DNA from 4 places in the Mesorhizobium sp. 2RAF21 genome. Region 4 is predicted to be linked to each of the others. Evidence: riboswitches for the same ligand, from Rfam matches in the RefSeq annotation. Region 4 holds a riboswitch; each other region holds the start of a gene.

Evidence for each region. Region 4 has a riboswitch for cobalamin ahead of AB4136_RS08340 (CbtB domain-containing protein). Riboswitches for the same ligand answer to the same signal wherever they lie in the genome.
Region 1: it holds a riboswitch for cobalamin, as region 4 does, so the genes downstream of both, AB4136_RS16045 (ABC transporter substrate-binding protein) here and AB4136_RS08340 (CbtB domain-containing protein) in region 4, are expected to answer to the same signal.
Region 2: it holds a riboswitch for cobalamin, as region 4 does, so the genes downstream of both, AB4136_RS16875 (CbtB domain-containing protein) here and AB4136_RS08340 (CbtB domain-containing protein) in region 4, are expected to answer to the same signal.
Region 3: it holds a riboswitch for cobalamin, as region 4 does, so the genes downstream of both, AB4136_RS20020 (ABC transporter ATP-binding protein) here and AB4136_RS08340 (CbtB domain-containing protein) in region 4, are expected to answer to the same signal.

The regions. Positions count from the first base shown of each region.
Region 1 covers NZ_JBFRGM010000009.1:86,290-90,583, reverse strand. Annotated here, with positions in the region: gene AB4136_RS16065 (DUF6088 family protein) at 1-97, opposite strand, end outside; gene AB4136_RS16060 (hypothetical protein) at 278-622, shown strand; gene AB4136_RS16055 (hypothetical protein) at 716-1,273, shown strand; gene AB4136_RS16050 (cobalamin-binding protein) at 1,279-2,091, shown strand; cobalamin riboswitch at 2,107-2,300, shown strand; partial or broken gene AB4136_RS16045 (ABC transporter substrate-binding protein) at 2,454-3,469, shown strand; partial or broken gene AB4136_RS16040 (FecCD family ABC transporter permease) at 3,477-4,294, shown strand, end outside.
Region 2 covers NZ_JBFRGM010000009.1:251,559-255,852, reverse strand. Annotated here, with positions in the region: gene AB4136_RS16880 (precorrin-8X methylmutase) at 1-357, opposite strand, end outside; cobalamin riboswitch at 588-790, opposite strand; cobalamin riboswitch at 862-1,060, shown strand; gene AB4136_RS16875 (CbtB domain-containing protein) at 1,094-1,267, shown strand; gene AB4136_RS16870 (CbtA family protein) at 1,283-2,059, shown strand; gene cobU (bifunctional adenosylcobinamide kinase/adenosylcobinamide-phosphate guanylyltransferase) at 2,052-2,567, shown strand; gene AB4136_RS16860 (hypothetical protein) at 2,569-2,727, shown strand; gene AB4136_RS16855 (cobyric acid synthase) at 2,730-4,190, shown strand; gene cbiB (adenosylcobinamide-phosphate synthase CbiB) at 4,174-4,294, opposite strand, start outside.
Region 3 covers NZ_JBFRGM010000012.1:17,410-21,703, reverse strand. Annotated here, with positions in the region: gene pdxR (MocR-like pyridoxine biosynthesis transcription factor PdxR) at 1-420, shown strand, start outside; gene zigA (zinc metallochaperone GTPase ZigA) at 659-1,876, shown strand; cobalamin riboswitch at 2,029-2,234, shown strand; gene AB4136_RS20020 (ABC transporter ATP-binding protein) at 2,419-3,207, shown strand; gene AB4136_RS20015 (ABC transporter substrate-binding protein) at 3,228-4,175, shown strand; gene AB4136_RS20010 (FecCD family ABC transporter permease) at 4,178-4,294, shown strand, end outside.
Region 4 covers NZ_JBFRGM010000004.1:188,591-192,884, forward strand. Annotated here, with positions in the region: gene AB4136_RS08325 (methyltransferase family protein) at 1-219, opposite strand, end outside; gene AB4136_RS08330 (DUF1624 domain-containing protein) at 216-1,202, opposite strand; gene AB4136_RS08335 (MFS transporter) at 1,494-2,693, shown strand; cobalamin riboswitch at 2,808-3,005, shown strand; gene AB4136_RS08340 (CbtB domain-containing protein) at 3,040-3,219, shown strand; gene AB4136_RS08345 (CbtA family protein) at 3,236-4,009, shown strand; gene cobU (bifunctional adenosylcobinamide kinase/adenosylcobinamide-phosphate guanylyltransferase) at 4,002-4,294, shown strand, end outside.

The DNA of each region.
Region 1 (4,294 bases), on a different contig from region 4:
TGTCGAGAAAATCGGCGCGCGACCACACCCCCGCAGGCGCGGCCTTGGCAATTCGGTCGTGGATCCGGTCAAGGGTGTCGGACGTAGGATCTGGCATCGAGCTACCGTTCTGTCCGAAGATTATATATAAAAATTGGTCAGCAGCAAGCTTGAATGGCTGGCTGACCAGAATTTCTATTCAAACTTTGGTCAGTAGCGAGAGCCCCGATTTCGGTCCGGCGGCCCCGCATCGGCCCAATACGAACCTGGAAAGAAAAAAGCCCGCTGCCGGGAGGAGGTGGCCAGCCCTGTCGACATGCTGGACGCGCTGCTTCTGGTCGCGCCCACCCCCTTTTCCGTCTACGGCGTGATCTCCATGTGGTGTATCGGCCTGACGGCAGTGCTCGCGACGGCGCGGCAAGTCTTGAAGCTTTCATACGGACCATGGCGACTGATCCACAGCATACTCGCCATCGTCATCGTGGGGACCGCGGCCGCGCATGCCTTTCTGATCGAGGGCGCCATGGGAGCGAATTCGAAACTTGTCCTTATCATCGTCACGTTGGTGGCGGTCACCGCGGCGGCCCTCGAGATGAACTTGTTGCGGCCCTATCGCCAGCGTCGTGCCTTGCAGGCGCGCTAGCTCCTCGAAATGCACTGCCGGTGACGGCCGCAAACTGGATCGGCTCGCGATCTGTCCGGTGATGGTGTAAGAATTCCGTCGGAGACAGCAGCCATGAAGCCTCGACAGAACGGCACGCCAAATGCAGGAAATGTGATGTGGATCGCCCTGGTTGCGACCGGCAGCGCGTTGTTCAGTCTGGCGCTGGCGTGCGCCACGCCATTTGCGGCCATTGCGACAATCGCGGGGACTCGTATGTCTGTGCGCCTTGCTCTGACGCTGACCACCGTGGCCTGGCTCGTGAACCAATCGACCGGATACCTTCTGCTCGATTATCCGCGGACATGGGATAGCTTTGCCTGGGGCGCCGCCATCGGCCTCGCTGCCTCGCTGGCCGTGGGCGCGGTGATGCTGATTCGGCGCTGGATCGCCTCCGGCCTCTTCGCGCTGGCAGGAGGATTCGCCTCGGCGTTCCTTGTCTACGAAGCTGTATTGTTCTTTGCGACCGCGCTGCTGCCGTCCGGCGATGAAGCCTTCTCTTTCGCGGTGATCGCGCAGATCCTCTGGACCAATCTGCTGGCGCTCGCTGGACTTCTTATCTTCCACCGGCTTGCGGTCGCGATAGGTTTGCTGGCAGCAGACGCTCGTGACCGCGCCACCGGCTATGCCTGACGTCGATGGCCGGACGCTATCCGCTTGAACGAATCGTCTGCCTCACCGAGGAAACTGTCGAGACACTTTATCTTCTCGGCGAACAGGACCGCATCGTCGGCGTGTCCGGCTATGCGGTGCGCCCGCCGCAGGTGCGCCGCGAGAAACCTCGTGTCTCCGCATTCACCTCGGCCGACATCCCGAAGATCCTGGCCCTCGATCCGGATCTGGTTTTCACCTTCTCCGACCTCCAGGCCGAGATCGTCATGAACCTGATCCGCGAAGGCGTGACGGTGCATGCCTTCAATCAGCGGGACATTGCCGGCATCCTCGCCATGATCCGCACCGTGGGTGCCCTGGTCGGAGCCGCCGACAAGGCCGAGCGGTTGGCGAAGAACTACGAAGCGCGGCTCCGAGACATAGCTGCTTCCGTTCGTGGCGCTCCGCGTCCGAAGGTGTATTTCGAGGAATGGGACGATCCGATGATCAGCGGGATTGGCTGGGTTTCTGAGCTGATCTGCATTGCCGGCGGCGACGATGTCTTCCCGGACAAGGCCGGAGCGAAGGCTGCCAAGGACCGCATCGTTTCCCCGGAAGACGTCGTGGCGGCAGCGCCAGATGTCATCCTCGCATCCTGGTGCGGCAAGAAAGTCGTGCCCGACAAGATCAGGACTAGGCCCGGCTGGAGCGCCATTCCGGCGGTCAGCAACAACCGCATTTTCGAGATCAAGTCGCCGCTGATTCTGCAGCCAGGCCCTGCCGCGCTGACCGACGGCCTCGACGCGATCATCGCGGCGCTGCATGGAGCCTCTCAAGCAAAAGGCGATGCGGCTACTTGATGCATGTGGTGCATTCCGCTAGGAACGAGTGTCGGTTTCCGTAAGGAAATAACAGGGAATTCGCCGCGGCCTTGTCCGCGAACCGAAACTGCCCCCGCAACTGTAGGCGGTAAGTCCATCTCGATCATGCCACTGGGATTAGCCCCCGGGAAGGCCGAGACGGACAATGACCCGTAAGTCAGGAGACCTACCGACAACTGTAACTGAACGCGCCGGGCGGGGTTGTCCGGGGAGGTTGTCGATGACGCTAGCCACACCTGGAGTGCAGCCGCATCTCGTCTGTTGCGACGTGATGACGATCATTGCCGTCCTGACCCGCATTTTCCGGCTCGAGTCCAACACCGATCGGAGATATCGTAGTCATGACCCTCGCACGCCTGGCATTCGCCGCCGCTAGCTTCACGTTTCTGACCGCCGCCGCATCGGCAGAACCAATCAAATATCCTCTGACGCTGCAGAACTGCGGCGAGACTCTGACGTTCGAGAAGGCGCCTGGTTCTGCCGTGACGGTCGGCCAGGCGGCGACCGAAGTCCTCTATTTGCTGGGCCTCGGCGACAAGGTTAAGGGCACGTCGGTGTGGTTCAACGAAGTTTTGCCGGAGTTCAGGAGATCAACGACAGGGTCGAGCGGTTGGCCGACAATGATCCGAGCTTCGAGGCCGTCGTCAATAAGAGACCGGAACTTGTCGTCATCCAGTTCGAATGGCATATCGGTCCGCAGGGCATCGTTGCGACGCGCCAGCAGTTCCACGACATCAAGATCCCGACCTACATCATGCCCGCCGACTGCGTGGGCAAGGACAACACGGTTGGTGTCGACGGCACGCGAAGCACCCTGTTCTCGACGGCGACGATCCACCAGGGCGTGCGTGAACTCGCTCAAATATTCGATGTCCAGGAAAAGGGTGCGGAAGTCGTGGCCAGCCTCACCGAGCGCGAGGCAAAGGCGGTCGCCGACGCGAAGGCTCTTAACCTCGATGACGTATCGGCCGTGTTCTGGTTCTCCAGCGCCGAGATGGACATCGACCCCTATGTAGCTGGCCGCAAGGGTGGGCCCGGCTACATCATGGAACAGCTCGGCATCAAGAACATCATCGAGTCCGACGAGGAATGGCCGGTCGTGGGTTGGGAGACGATCGCCAAGGCGAACCCGACCATGACCGTCGTCGCCAAGATGGACCGTCGCCGCTTCCCCGCCGACGATGTCGAAAAGAAGCTCGAATTCCTCAAGTCCGACCCGGTCGCCAGCCAGATGGATGCGGTGAAAAACAACCGCATCGTCGTCATGGACGCGCACGCCATGGATGCGACTATCCGCACCATCAACGGCATCGAAGTCCTGTCCAGTGCTCTGAAGGATTTCGGGCTGGCCAAGTAGGCCCGAATTGAGCCTTTCCCATACGCAAGCAGTATACGCCTCCCGGCTTCGCCGGGGGGCGCTGGTCATCGTCGCGCTTCTGGCGGCGGTACTTGCCGGCACCTGCATTGGAGAAACGCCGATCCCCGTCTCGACGGTCCTGCAGGTCCTGGCCAACCAGATGTTTGGCGCGACCTATGTCGTCGATCCGATCGACCTAGGCATCATCTGGAACTACCGGCTGCCGCGCGCGATCGTTGCCGCCTGCTGCGGCTCCGGGCTGGCGATCTCCGGCATGGTGCTTCAGTCGCTGCTGCGCAATGCGCTCGCCGACCCATACCTTCTTGGGATATCGGCCGGCGCGTCGACGGGCGCGGTGTCGGTTACGGTCGCTGGGCTGGGCGCGGGGGCGATCTCGATGTCGCTCGGTGCCTTTGCCGGGGCGGTCGCCGCTTTTCTGCTGGTCGCCGGGCTTGCCCGGCCGCTGGCGGCGGGGTGTCTCTGCACGGCATGGGCAGATCATCCTTGCGGGCATCGCCGGATCGCAGCTGTTCAACGCGCTGACCTCTTTCATCATCACCAAGTCCGCCAATGCCGAGCAGGCGCGCGCGATCATGTTCTGGCTGCTCGGAAACCTCAGCGGGGTGCGCTGGCCCGACGTGTGGCTGGCCGTCCCGATTGCGCTCGTCGGTCTGCTCGCCTGCATCTGGTATGCGCGGGCCCTAGACGCCTTCGCCTTTGGCGCGGAATCGGCTTCGTCCCTCGGCATCAATGTCCGACAGGTCCAGGTCGTCCTCATCGGACTGACCGCGCTGGTCACCGCCGTAATGGTCAGCATCGTCGGCT
Region 2 (4,294 bases), on a different contig from region 4:
GGATCGCGTATTGTGGAGCGTCCTGGCGAGGTCAGGCGTGCGCGAATCTCGCAGTGTACAGATGACCTCATTGGCGGCCGGCAGGCGCGCCCGCGTCACGCCGTGGGCGACCATTTCGGCATCACAGAAGATTGGCGCGCCGGATTTCAATGCGGACCGCGCTGTTTCCACGAATGTCGGCGAGAATTCGAAATGGCGTGCTGCATCGACCACGCCACAGGCATGGATCATGCGCACCGCGACATCTGCCTCGGCGTCCGAGAAGCGCGACAGGTCGGCTTCCGCGCGAATGATCGCGAAGGATTTATTGTAGATGGCGTCGCCATCGCGGATGTAATCGGAACCGGGGGCGCTCATCCTGCCGGTCGCTCGAAATTTCTGCTTTGTTGGGCGATGTATCGGGGCGGGAGCCGATCAGAACGCATTGCGTCGGTCATAAGCTGCGTCTCGGACGCGGAGCGTCGGGATGACGGCATGAATTGCACACGACAACGTTCATGTCGCTCGCCAGACGGCGGACGCGTCCATGGCGTCGGAAGACCGATCTTCAAAGTCCTGCTCCTTGCCCAGGGCACCCGCTGGGCGGTCGGAATAAATTGCCGACGGCAGGTCTCCTGGCTCCCGGATCATCGTCTCGCGCTGCCTTCCCGGACACCTCCAGTGGCGAATTGCGCGAAACTCTCCGGCTACAGTTGCGGGGACAGCTGCGGATGAACCTAAAGGCAGGCTTGCCGCATTCCCTCTTAGCCTTCCGCTTTAGGGCGGATGGACCGTCGACAGGCATTTAGTGCACGGCGCTCCTCGATGTCAACTGTACATCAACGCAGCGAAGATTATGTTTGCCGCATCCATGATTTCATCTATTGTGGTGGCGTTGGCGGTTCCATGTTAGGGACGCGATAGGGAATGTGGTGAGGATCGCGAGATCCAATTCCGCGGCTGCCCCCGCAACTGTAAGCGGCGAGCTTTCTCCGACATGCCACTGGGGCGAAGGTCCCGGGAAGGTGGAGCAGAGCCTTGACCCGCGAGCCAGGATACCTGCCGTTGACGCAACTGCAATCGAGTCCTCGGGTGGAGGGCGAAAGGATTAAACATGGCAACTTCAACTCTCGGTGCTTCCGTCTCAGTACAGGCGCGTCATCTTCAGTTCGCCTCGGCGGGTCTGCTCGGCCTCTTCCTCATCGGTTTCGTCGGCTTCTCTCACGTGGAAGCCGTTCACAATGCCGGACATGACTATCGCCATTCGATGGCGTTTCCCTGCCACTGACGAGGACCTGACATCATGAATCTGTTTCGCAGCGTCGTGTTCATCGCGGCGATCGCGGGGCTCGTGGCCGGCGTCGTTCTCGACTGCATGCAGGCCTTTGCCACCGTGCCGCTCATCCTGAAGGCGGAGGTCTACGAGCAGGCCGGTGGCGGCCATGAGCATGCCGCGGCAGCGCCAGCGGCCAACGCTACGGACACCAATGCCATGAGCAGCGTCGCACCGGCGCCGACCGAAGCGGTCGCTCCGGCTGAGGACGAAGGCTGGGCGCCGGCCGACGGCTTCGAGCGCTTCGCCTTCAGCGTGCTGGCCAACATCGTCACCGGCATCGGCTTCGCGCTGGTGCTGGTCGCGGTTTCCGAATTCGCAGGCGGCATCGGCAATTGGCGCCAGGGCGTGTTCTGGGGGCTGGCCGGTTTTGCCGTGTTCACGCTGGCGCCTGGTCTCGGCCTGCCGCCGGAACTGCCGGCGATGCCGGCGGCCGATCTCACCCAGCGCCAGATCTGGTGGTGGGCAACGGTGGCGGCAACCGCGGCCGGTCTTGGGCTGATCGCCTTCCGCAAATCGCTGCCGCTGGCGATTCTTGCCGTGGCCTTGATCGTGGCGCCGCATATTGTCGGCGCGCCGCAGCCCGACAGCTTCGAGACGCCGATCCCCGAAGATCTGCATCACCAGTTCGTGGTGGCGGTGACGGTGACCAATCTGGTGTTCTGGCTGGTGATTGGCGCCATCGTCGGCGTGGTGCGCGGACGCTTCACCGGCACGGCGACCAGCCTGCGCGACAGCTTTGCCTGATCGCAAAGGATTGACCTTCATCATCGGCGGTGCGCGCTCCGGAAAGAGCGCGCATGCCGAAAAACTGGTGACGGCCTATCCGTCTCCGTGGACCTATATCGCCACCGCTGAAGGCTATGACCAGGAGATGCGCGAGCGCATCGCGCTGCACCGCTCGCGGCGTGGCGAAGGCTGGGGGACCGTCGATGCGCCGCTCGACCTTGCCGGCGCGCTCGAGGCTCTGGCCGATGGACAGCCGGTGCTGGTCGACTGCCTGACGCTGTGGCTGACCAACCACATGCTGGCTGAACATGATCTTGACGCCGAATGCCGGCGGCTAGCCGATGTTCTGTCGCGGCCGCGCGGGCCGTGGTTCGTGGTGTCCAACGAGGTCGGCCAGGGTATCGTCCCGGACAATGCGCTCGCCCAGCGGTTCCGTGATGCCGCCGGCCGGCTCAACCAGCAGGTTGCGGCAATTGCCGACACGGTGTTGCTGATGGTGGCGGGGCTGTCGCTTAAGGTGAAGTGAGATGAGCGATATCGATCCCAAGGATGAGGAACGCCACCGCGCCAAGATGACGAAGCTCAAGTCTATCCAGGATGTGGAGGTAAGCGGGAAGAGGACCGTCGAGATGGAGGCGCGGATCGTCGCTGCAGGGGTCAAAGCCCAGCGGGGCATCGAGTTCTAGCGATGTCACGTGCGCTGATGTTCCAGGGCACCGGTTCGGACGTAGGCAAGTCGCTAGTCGTTGCCGGGCTAGCGCGCGCCTATACCAATCGCGGACTGCTCGTGCGTCCCTTCAAACCGCAGAACATGTCCAACAATGCCGCCGTGACCGCCGATGGCGGCGAGATCGGTCGGGCGCAGGCGCTGCAGGCCCACGCCGCGCGCGTGACGACAAGCGTGCATATGAATCCCGTTCTTCTCAAGCCGCAGAGCAAAGTCGGCGCCCAGATCGTCGTCCAGGGCCAGGTCGTAGCCAACGCGAATGCGCGCGAGTACCAAGGCATCAAGGCCTCTCTCCTGCCGCGGGTTATGGAGAGTTTCACGCTGCTGAAGGCGCAGGCCGACCTCGTGCTGGTGGAGGGAGCGGGCAGCGCATCCGAGATCAACCTGCGGGCAAACGACATTGCCAACATGGGCTTTGCACGCGCCGGCAATGTCCCCGTCGAGCTAGTCGGGGACATCGATCGTGGCGGTGTCATCGCCAGCCTCGTCGGCACGAAGCACGTCGTCGATCCCGCAGACGCCGCTATGATCCGCGGCTTCATCGTGAACCGCTTTCGTGGCGACACCTCCCTTTTTGCCGACGGTATGCGGGAGATCGCCGAGCGTACCGGATGGCAGTCCTTCGGGCTCATCCCCTTCTTCGATGGGGCCGGACGCCTGCCGGCGGAGGACGCGCTGGGGCTGACGCAGAAATCCGCGCCAAGGACCAGCACCGGCCGTGTGAAGATCGCAGTGCCGATCCTGCCGCACATCTCCAATTTCGACGACCTCGATCCGCTGGACTCCGAACCTGATGTCGAGATCGTCCGCGTCTGGCCGGGACAAGCGCTACCGGGGGACGCCGCGCTGGTTCTTCTGCCGGGCTCCAAAACGACCATCGCTGATCTCAGCGCTTTTAGGGCTGCCGGTTTCGACGTGGACATCGCGGCGCATGTGCGGCGCGGCGGCGCTGTGCTTGGCATATGCGGCGGCTATCAGATGCTGGGCCGGTCAATCGCCGATCCGCTCGGCGTCGAAGGTCCGGCCGGTTCGGTCGCGGGCCTCGGGCTGCTCGACGTCGAGACGGTGCTGTCCGGCGAGAAGAGGCTAGTTACCGTCAATGGAATGACGTCCGACCGGATCTCCTTCAACGGTTACGAGATGCACATGGGAGCAACCTCGGGCGCAGATTGCGCACGGCCCTTCGCTCGGCTTGAAGACGGACGCGCCGATGGCGCCGCGACGAAGGACGGGCGCGTGTCGGGAACCTACGTGCATGGCCTATTCGCCGACGACCGGCAGCGCGATGCCTGGCTCACTCGCCTTGGCGGGTCGAGCTCAGGTCTCGACTACGAAGCGGGTGTCGATGCCGAACTCGACGAGCTCGCCACGCATCTGGAGCGTCATCTCGATCTCAACGGTCTGCTCAGCCATGCAGCGTGACCAGCGCCGCGCCGATCCCTAGCAGCGTCACGAGCAAGAGGTCTGCAGTCCAGTACAAACGGAGTGCCGCGCGAATGTCGACGGCATTGGCCGCACGGCGACCG
Region 3 (4,294 bases), on a different contig from region 4:
GCGGCGACCGGCAACCACGCACCGGCCGCAAGCCAGCTGGCGCTTGCCCGCTTCATGGAACGCGGTCATTTCACCCGCCATCTGCGCAAGATGCGGCGACATTATTCGCTTCGTCGCGCGCGTTTCGTAGAGCTGCTCGAAAACAATCTGTCCGCCTGGCTGAAAGTGTCAAACAGCGAATGCGGCCAGCATGTCATCGTGGAACTGGACGAAAACACTCTCCGAGGGATCGACGACCAGGCTTTGGCAAGGGCGGGCGAAAAGCTCGGCCTGACCCTGGTGCCGCTTTCCGCCTTCTACGAGGGCACGCCCCGCAAGCAGGGTTTTGTCCTGGGCTTCGGCGCGCTGTCGGATCAGGACATGCTGAAATCGGTCGAGCAGTTGCGCGGGCTGCTAGCGACATTCACCCCGAAGGCCTGACCGACAGTTGCGCACACGCAATTGCCGACGTCATGTCGCGCGGGCCGTGCCGAAGACCCGCACGACAATTCCGCCGACACAGGAGATTTCAAACCGAGGCTTGCCTTTTCAAAATATGTTACGTTATAACAAAACTACCTCGCCAAGGCGGGCACCGATGCCGGACGTGACGACACGGCCCGTCCGCACCCTTTGCCTCACCCGCCGCAGACCTCATCGTCATCCCCGGAAAGCAGCCATGCCCCAACCCAGTCCAAACCGCCTTCCCGTCACCGTGCTCTCCGGCTTCCTGGGGGCGGGCAAGACGACGCTTCTCAACCACATCCTGCACAACCGCGAGGGCCGCCGCGTCGCAGTCATCGTCAACGACATGAGCGAGGTCAACATCGATGCCGCGCTCGTCCGCGACGGCGGCGCCAACCTGTCGCGCACCAACGAGCAGCTGGTTGAGATGACCAATGGTTGCATCTGCTGCACGCTGCGCGACGATCTGTTGAAGGAGGTGCGCCAGCTCGCCGAGCAGGGGCGGTTCGACTATCTGCTGATCGAATCCACTGGCGTTTCGGAGCCGCTGCCCGTCGCCTCCACCTTCGAATTCCGCGACGAGACGGGCGCCAGCCTGTCCGACGTCTGCCGCCTCGACACCATGGTCACCGTGGTCGACGCGGCAAACCTGTTGCGAGACTATTCCTCCGCCGACTTCCTGCGCGATCGCGGCGCTTCGCTCGGCGCATCCGACGAGCGCGCTCTGGTCGATCTGCTGGTCGAGCAGATCGAATTCGCCGATGTCGTCGTGCTCAACAAGGTCTCGGCCTGCGCCGCGCCCGATCGCGAACTGGCGCGCAAGATCGTCCGTGCGCTCAACCCCGAGGCCGAACTGATCGAGGCGGATTTCGGCCGCGTCCCGCTCGGCAAGGTGCTCGACACCGGCCGCTTCGATTTCGAACGCGCCGAACAGCACCCGCTCTGGTTCAAGGAGCTGAACGGCTTCAAGGACCACATGCCCGAGACCGAGGAATACGGCATCCGCTCCTTTGTCTATCGCGAGCGCCGCCCCTTCGATCCAATGAAGCTGAAGGCATTCGTCAGCCGGCCGTGGCCGGGCGTGGTGCGCGCCAAGGGTTTTTTCTGGCTGGCGACGCGGCCAAGCCATGTCGGCGAACTGAGCCAGGCCGGCGCGCTGGTCAAAACCGGCAGGCGCGGCCTGTGGTGGGCCGCAGTTCCCCGCAACCGCTGGCCCGACAGCAATGAATGGCGGGACGCCATGCTGCCCTATCTCGATCCAATGTGGGGCGACCGCCGCCAGGAACTGGTCTTCATCGGCTGCAATCCCATGAACGAGGTCCATATCCGGGCCGAGCTCGATGCCTGCCTCGTCGATTGTCCGGTCTTCGCGCCGGAGCTGTGGCGCGACATGTCCGATCCGTTCCCGAACTGGGAAGGGCAGGCGGCATGATCATCGCTTCGCTGCGCAAACTGTTCACCGCCCGGAGCCATATCGACTGCGACTGCCACCGCCCGCGCGTTCGTTATACGCCGCCCGGCGATCGGCCCGCCGCCGGCTCCGCGGGCGAGCATGAATGGCCATTGCCACGCGGCGGCCGCCCCAATAGGGTGCCCGACGATGGTTCCCCGAATCGAAAGGTCCGGGGTGAAAAGGGAACATGGTGAGGCTCTTCGGGCCGAGGCCATGGCTGCCCCCGCAACTGTAAGCGGTAGCAAAGTCCGAAATACGCCACTGGCCGACAGGCCGGGAAGGCAGGACCGAGCCGAGACCCGCGAGCCAGGAGACCTGCCATCGCAACGAGTTGACCGGACGGGGTGTGCCGGGAGGAAGCTTAGAGGGCGGCGTCTGCCGTCATCCCGGCCATCCTTCCGCGCCTGATCGAAAGAGAGATCGGTGGAAGGTATTGCTGCTCTTCGACGCAAACGCGTATGCCGCGCGGCGGCCGCGTCGGTCTCGCCACGCACCTCACGCGTCGCATCGGACGTTCTGCCATGAACGGGCCGGTTCTTCAGGCCCGCGGCCTTTGTTACCGGCCTGAAACCGGCGTCAGCCTCGTCGAGGAAGTCGGCATCGACCTGGCAGCCGGTGAAAGGCTCGCCATCATCGGCCCCAACGGCGCCGGCAAGACGACGCTTTTGCGCATGCTGTGCGGCATGCTGCGCCCGAGCCGGGGCACGGTCAGCCTCGAGGGCCAACGGCTCGACCGGCTGTCGATGGCCGAGCGGGCGCGCAGGATCGCCGTCGTCGGCCAGTCCGACCAGCCGGACCCACGCCTGTCCGTCCTCGACTATGTCGGGCTCGGTCGCATCCCGCATGCCAGCCTGCATGGCCAGGCGGACGAGCGCGACATCGTTGTCGATGCGCTTGGTCAGACCGGCCTGCTGCCGCTGCAAGCGCGCGCCATGGGCTCACTCTCCGGCGGCGAGCGCCAGCGCGCCCAGCTTGCCCGCGCCATCGCGCAGCGGCCGACCGTGCTGTTCCTCGACGAGCCGACCAATCACCTCGACCCCCGCGCGCGCGGCGAATTGCTCGAATTCGTTGCCAGGCTGGGCATCGCCGTCGTCACCGTCTTGCACGACCTGCCGCTGGTCGCGCCCTTTGCCACCCATGTCGCCGTCATGGACAAGGCGCGGTTGCGCGCGCTCGGCTCGCCGGTCGAGACGCTGACGCCCGCTCTGGTGCGCGAGGTCTTTTCGATCGACGTGTTGCGGTTCCCCCATCCGGAAGAACGGGACCGCGAACTGACGGTCTTCGACGTTCCGATCCGCCTTTCCCGCTGAACAATCCCAACGGAGTTCCCATGAAACGTCTTGCGCTTGGTCTTGCCCTCTCGCTGTTTGCATCGGCGGCTTTTGCCTTCCCGGTCACCGTCGACAATTGCGGCGTTCCGCTGACTTTCGACGCGCCGCCCAAGCGCGCGGTCATCAACGATCTCAACATGTCTGAAATGGCCTTCGCGCTGGGGCTGCAGCCCGAGATCGTCGGCCTGACCGGCATCACCGGCTGGTACAAGGTCGATGCCGCGTTCAAGGCCGCCCAGGGCGCGATCCCGGAACTCGCGCCGAAGTATCCGACGCTGGAAAACCTGCTCGCGGTCGAGCCCGATTTCTTCTTCGCCGGCTGGTATTACGGCATGAAGCCCGGCGGCGAGGTGACGCCTGATACGCTGGCCCCGCACGGCATCAAGACGCTGCTTCTCACCGAAAGCTGTATCCACGTCGACAAGAACCGCCCGGCGGCGTCGATGGACCTGTTGTTTGGCGACGTCGAGAAACTCGGCAAGATTTTCGGCAAGGAAGAGAAGGCGAACGCCCTGGTCGCCGGCTGGAAGGAAAGGCTTGGCACTATCACCGCCAAGGTCGGCAACCGCAGCGGCACGCGCGTCTTCCTCTACGATTCCGGCGAGGACAAGCCTTTCACCGCCGGCAAATTCGCCATTCCGACCGCGATGATCGAGGCCGCCGGCGGCACCAACATCATGGCTGACATGCAGACCAGCTGGGGCAACACCGACTGGGAGACGGTCGCCGCCAGGAACCCGGAATTCCTGGTCCTGCTCGACTACCAGGATGCGGCCGGCTACCGGAAGCTGATTGATTTTCTTAAAAGCCACCCGGCCATGAAGGAAACGGACGCGGTCAAGAACAACCGCTTCGTCGCCCTTCGTTATGCGGAGCTGACGCCCGGGCCGGCCAACATCGAAGCCATCGACAAGATCGCCAAGGCCATGCACCCGGAGGCTTTCTGAACGTGACGAGGTCCTACGGCGCGGCGATCGGTATTGGCGCGGCACTGATTGTCCTGCTGGCGCTGCTGTCGATCGCCTATGGCTCGACGGTCATTCCGTTGGGAGACGTGATCGCGGCA
Region 4 (4,294 bases):
CAGCGGGGTCTTGGCCCGAAACATCATGCGGATGGCGGTGAACCACAAAGCCACCGCGCCGAGCGCCGCCAGCCAGCCGAAGCCGAACAGGATGTCGCCCAGAACGTCGCCGAACCAGGGCAGCGGGTAGACGATGTCCAGCCCGATGCCGACAATCAGCGCGACCAGGAAGATGACCGGCGGCAGCGGAAACGGCAGGCGTGCGGCGGTGTCGGTCATTGCGGCTCTCCCGTACTCATAGCGTCATCGGTCTGGGCGGTGCAGGTGCTGGCCAGGTCGCCGATGCGGGCTCTGGTCGAGGCCGACGGGTCGCCCTTCATGATGCCGGCCAGCAAGCCGTCCTTCTCGACCGCGGTCAGCATGCAGCCACAATAGCGCACGCAGAAGGCGGCGTCGCGGCTTTCGAGACAGGAGGCCTGGCAGGCTTTGGGGAAGCCGATCTTCGGGTCCTGCGCCGGTGCCGGCCAGATTTGTGCGAACAGCCACACTGAGGCGATCAGAACCGGCTGGTGGAGGAGGTAGAAGGCGAGGCTATGCCGGCCGATGAAGGAGAGCGGGTTCAGCGCCTGGCCGGTGGAGACGCGCGCCAGCCGCTCGAACAGGCCGGCGGCCTTGGCAAGCTTGGCTATGCCGATACCGGCCAGCACCGCGCCGAACCAGGGAAACAGCGGCACATAGTCGTTCGAGCGCGGATCGGCCGTGGACAGCCCGACCCACAACAGCGCCGGATGGTCGAAGACGGGCGAGCGCAGATAGAAGGGGGCGGCGATCGCCAGCGCCGCCGCCGCCAGCGTCACCAGCGCCGGCAGGCGCAGGAAGAGAAGGCCGAGCAGGCTGGCGAGCGCGATCTGATGCAGGATGCCGAAGAAGATGAAGCTTCCCGGCGTGGCGAAATAGGTCACCAGCGTGATCGCGGCCGCCGCCGCCGCCACCATGGCCAGCCGCTTCCAGAAACCCGGCCAGCGGATGCGCTGGCCATGCGCGAGAAGCAGCGATACGCCGACCAGGAACAGGAAGGTCGAGGCGATGCAGCGCGCATAGATCTTCCACGGGCCGTGCGCGGTCAGCCCAAGGCTCGCATAGCCGAAGAATTCGAGATCCCAGGTGAAGTGGTAGCTGGCCATCGCCAGCAAGGCCACGCCGCGCAGGACGTCGATCAGCGGAATGCGACGGGAGGGGGAGGTCGAGGTTTCGAGGCTCATGCGGCGGGATTCTGAAATTGCGACTGGGCCATGCCTAGCATGGATGCGGGTGAAACAAGAATGGCGAGGCGAGGGCTTTCCCTTCTCCTCCTCGCGGGAGAAGGTGGCTCGGCGCAGCGCCGAGACGGGTGAGTGGGCTGCAAGGAACGAGGCGGTGCAAGACCTCATTGTGCCAAATCGCGCAAACCCGTTGGCCGGCTTCGCAATCGGGCACGAGTGCGTCGGTTTCCTGCTACTGGCCTGAGCGTCGCCGACGCAGATTTCCTTCACGAGTCGCGAATTCGAGAATTCATGTCCACGCATGTCCGCCATCCCATCTGGCTACCGGCCGTACCGCCGGCGGATGCGCGCACCTTCGCTTCGCTCTATTCGATCGAATCCTGCGCCCGGGCGACGATCGCCTCGGTCATTCCCATCCAGGCCTACGAGATCCTGAAGAACGAGCAGACGGTGTCGATCCTCTACACCATCGTCTCGTTGCTCGGCCTGTCGGCGACGCTGTTCATGCCGATGCTGATCCACCGCTTCGCGCGCCGCTGGGTCTACACCGCCGGCGCGCTTTTGCTCGCCATCGGCTCGCTGTTTTTCGTCACCCATTCCTTGCCGGGGCAGATCTTCGGCATGCTGTGCCGGGTGATGGGGGCGAGCGCGCTGTCGATCACGCTCAACCTCTACATCATGGATCATATCCGCAAGGCGGACCTGATGCAGGCCGAGTCGCTGCGCATGGCGTGGTCGATGATCGCCTGGACCACCGGTCCGACGCTCGGCATTTTCCTCTACACGCATTACGGCATCTATGCCGCGCATGGCGCGGTCGCGGTGTTCGCGCTCTGCCTGCTGGCGCTGTTCTGGTACTACCGGCTGGGCGACAACCCGATGATCGTGCCGGGCAAGAGCCGACCCATCAATCCGCTCGCCAATATCGGCCGCTTCGTGCGCCAGCCCCGGCTGAGGCTCGCCTGGCTGATCGCCTTCGGCCGCTCCTGCTACTGGACCACCTTCTTCGTCTACGGTCCCTTGTTCATGGTCATCACCGGCCAGGGCAAGCTGGCTGGCGGTCTGCTGGTTTCGGCCGGCAACGCGATGCTGTTCCTGGCGATCTTCTGGGGCAGGGCGGGCAAACGCTACGGCGCCCGCAACGTGATGACGCTCGCCTTTGCCGGGATGGCGATATCGCTTTGGCTGGCCGGCGCCATCGGCGAACTCGTGCCGCTCGCCACTGCCGGCCTGTTGCTGGTCGGCGCCCTGTTCACCATCGCATTGGATGCCATCGGTTCCACCGCCTTCATGCGCTCGGTGCGCACCTATGAGCGTCCGCAGATGGCGGCCGTCTACCGCACCTATCTCGACTTTTCGGAGCTGACGCCGCCGCTGGTCTATTCCGTGGTGCTGGCCTTTTTCGGGCTGGGCTCGGTCTTCGCCACGCTTGGCTGCCTCGCCGCCGTCTGCGGCCTTGTCACCTGGCGCTACCTGCCGAAGTCGATGTAGCGAGCGCCTTTCCTTCTCCCGCAAGGGGAGAAGGGATGGCGCCCGGTCCGCACGATGACGCTTCTGCATCCACCGATGGCGGAATTTGGTTTGCCGGGCGGCGCAATTCTCCCTATAGTCCACGATGTCGTCGGTCCCTTCGGGACCAAGAGGGAATACGGTGGGGAGGGAAGAAAATGTCCGTCCGAAACCGTGGCTGCCCCCGCAACTGTGAGCGGTAGTCCTCTCCAATGCCACTGAGGTTCGCCTCGGGAAGGTGGAGAAGGGCGCAGATCCGCAAGCCAGGAGACCTGCCGGCGACAGCAATGATGGCAATGCCCTCGGGTGGAGGGCGAAAGGACAGACCATGAATACCGCAACCATTTCCCTCGGCGCCTCGACCTCCTCGCAGTCGCGCTTCCTGCAACTGGCGCTGGCCGGCCTGCTCGGCATTTTCATCGTCGGCTTCACTGGCTTCTCGCATATCGAGGCCGTGCACAACGCCGCCCACGATGCACGCCACTCGATGGCGTTCCCCTGCCACTAACCAGGGGGAACCCACCATGTCTGTTTTTCGCAACGTCGTGTTCGTCGCGGCGATCGCTGGGCTATTGGCCGGCATCGTGCTCGCCTGCCTGCAGGCCTATGCCACCGTTCCGCTGATCCTGAAGGCCGAGGTCTATGAACAGGCCGGCGGCGGTCACGAGCATCCGGCGCCGGCTGCTCCCGCGGCTGATGCCGGCGCGGCCACCACCGCCATGAGCACGCCGGCCCCGGCCGCCGCCGCTCCGGCCGAAGAGGAAGGCTGGGCGCCCGCCGATGGCGCCGAGCGCTTCTCCTTCAACGTGGTCTCCAATATCGTCACCGGCATCGGCTTCGCGCTGATCCTTGTCGCCTTCTCGGAATTCGCCGGCGGCATCGGCAACTGGCGCCAGGGCGTGTTCTGGGGTCTGGCCGGCTTTGCCGTCTTCACGCTGGCGCCGGGCCTCGGCCTGCCGCCGGAACTGCCGGCCATGCCCGCCGCCGACCTTCTGCCCCGGCAGATCTGGTGGGTGGCAACGGTGGTGGCAACGGCGATCGGCCTGGCGCTGATCGCCTTCCGCCGCTCGCTGCCGCTGACGATCCTGGCGGTCGCGCTGATCGTCGCGCCGCACATCGTCGGCGCGCCGCAGCCGGCAAGCTACGACACGCCGATCCCGGAAGGCCTGCACCACCAGTTCGTGGTGGCGGTCACCATCACCAATCTGGTGTTCTGGCTGGTGCTCGGCGCCGTCGTCGGCATCGTGCGCGGTCGCTTCACCGGGCAGGCGTCGAACCTTCGCGACAGCTTTGCCTGATCGGCAAAGCGTTTGCTTCATCATCGGCGGTGCGCGCTCGGGCAAGAGCGCGCATGCCGAAAAACTCATTACAGCGCTGCCGGCGCCGTGGACCTACATTGCCACCGCACAAGCCTATGACGAGGAGATGCGCGAGCGCATCGCCCATCACCGCGCCCGCCGTGGCGAAGGGTGGGAAACGCTCGATGCGCCGCTCGACCTTGTCGGCGCGCTCACGAGTTTGCCGTCGGGGCGGCCGGTGCTGGTCGATTGCCTGACGCTCTGGCTCACCAACCACATGCTGGC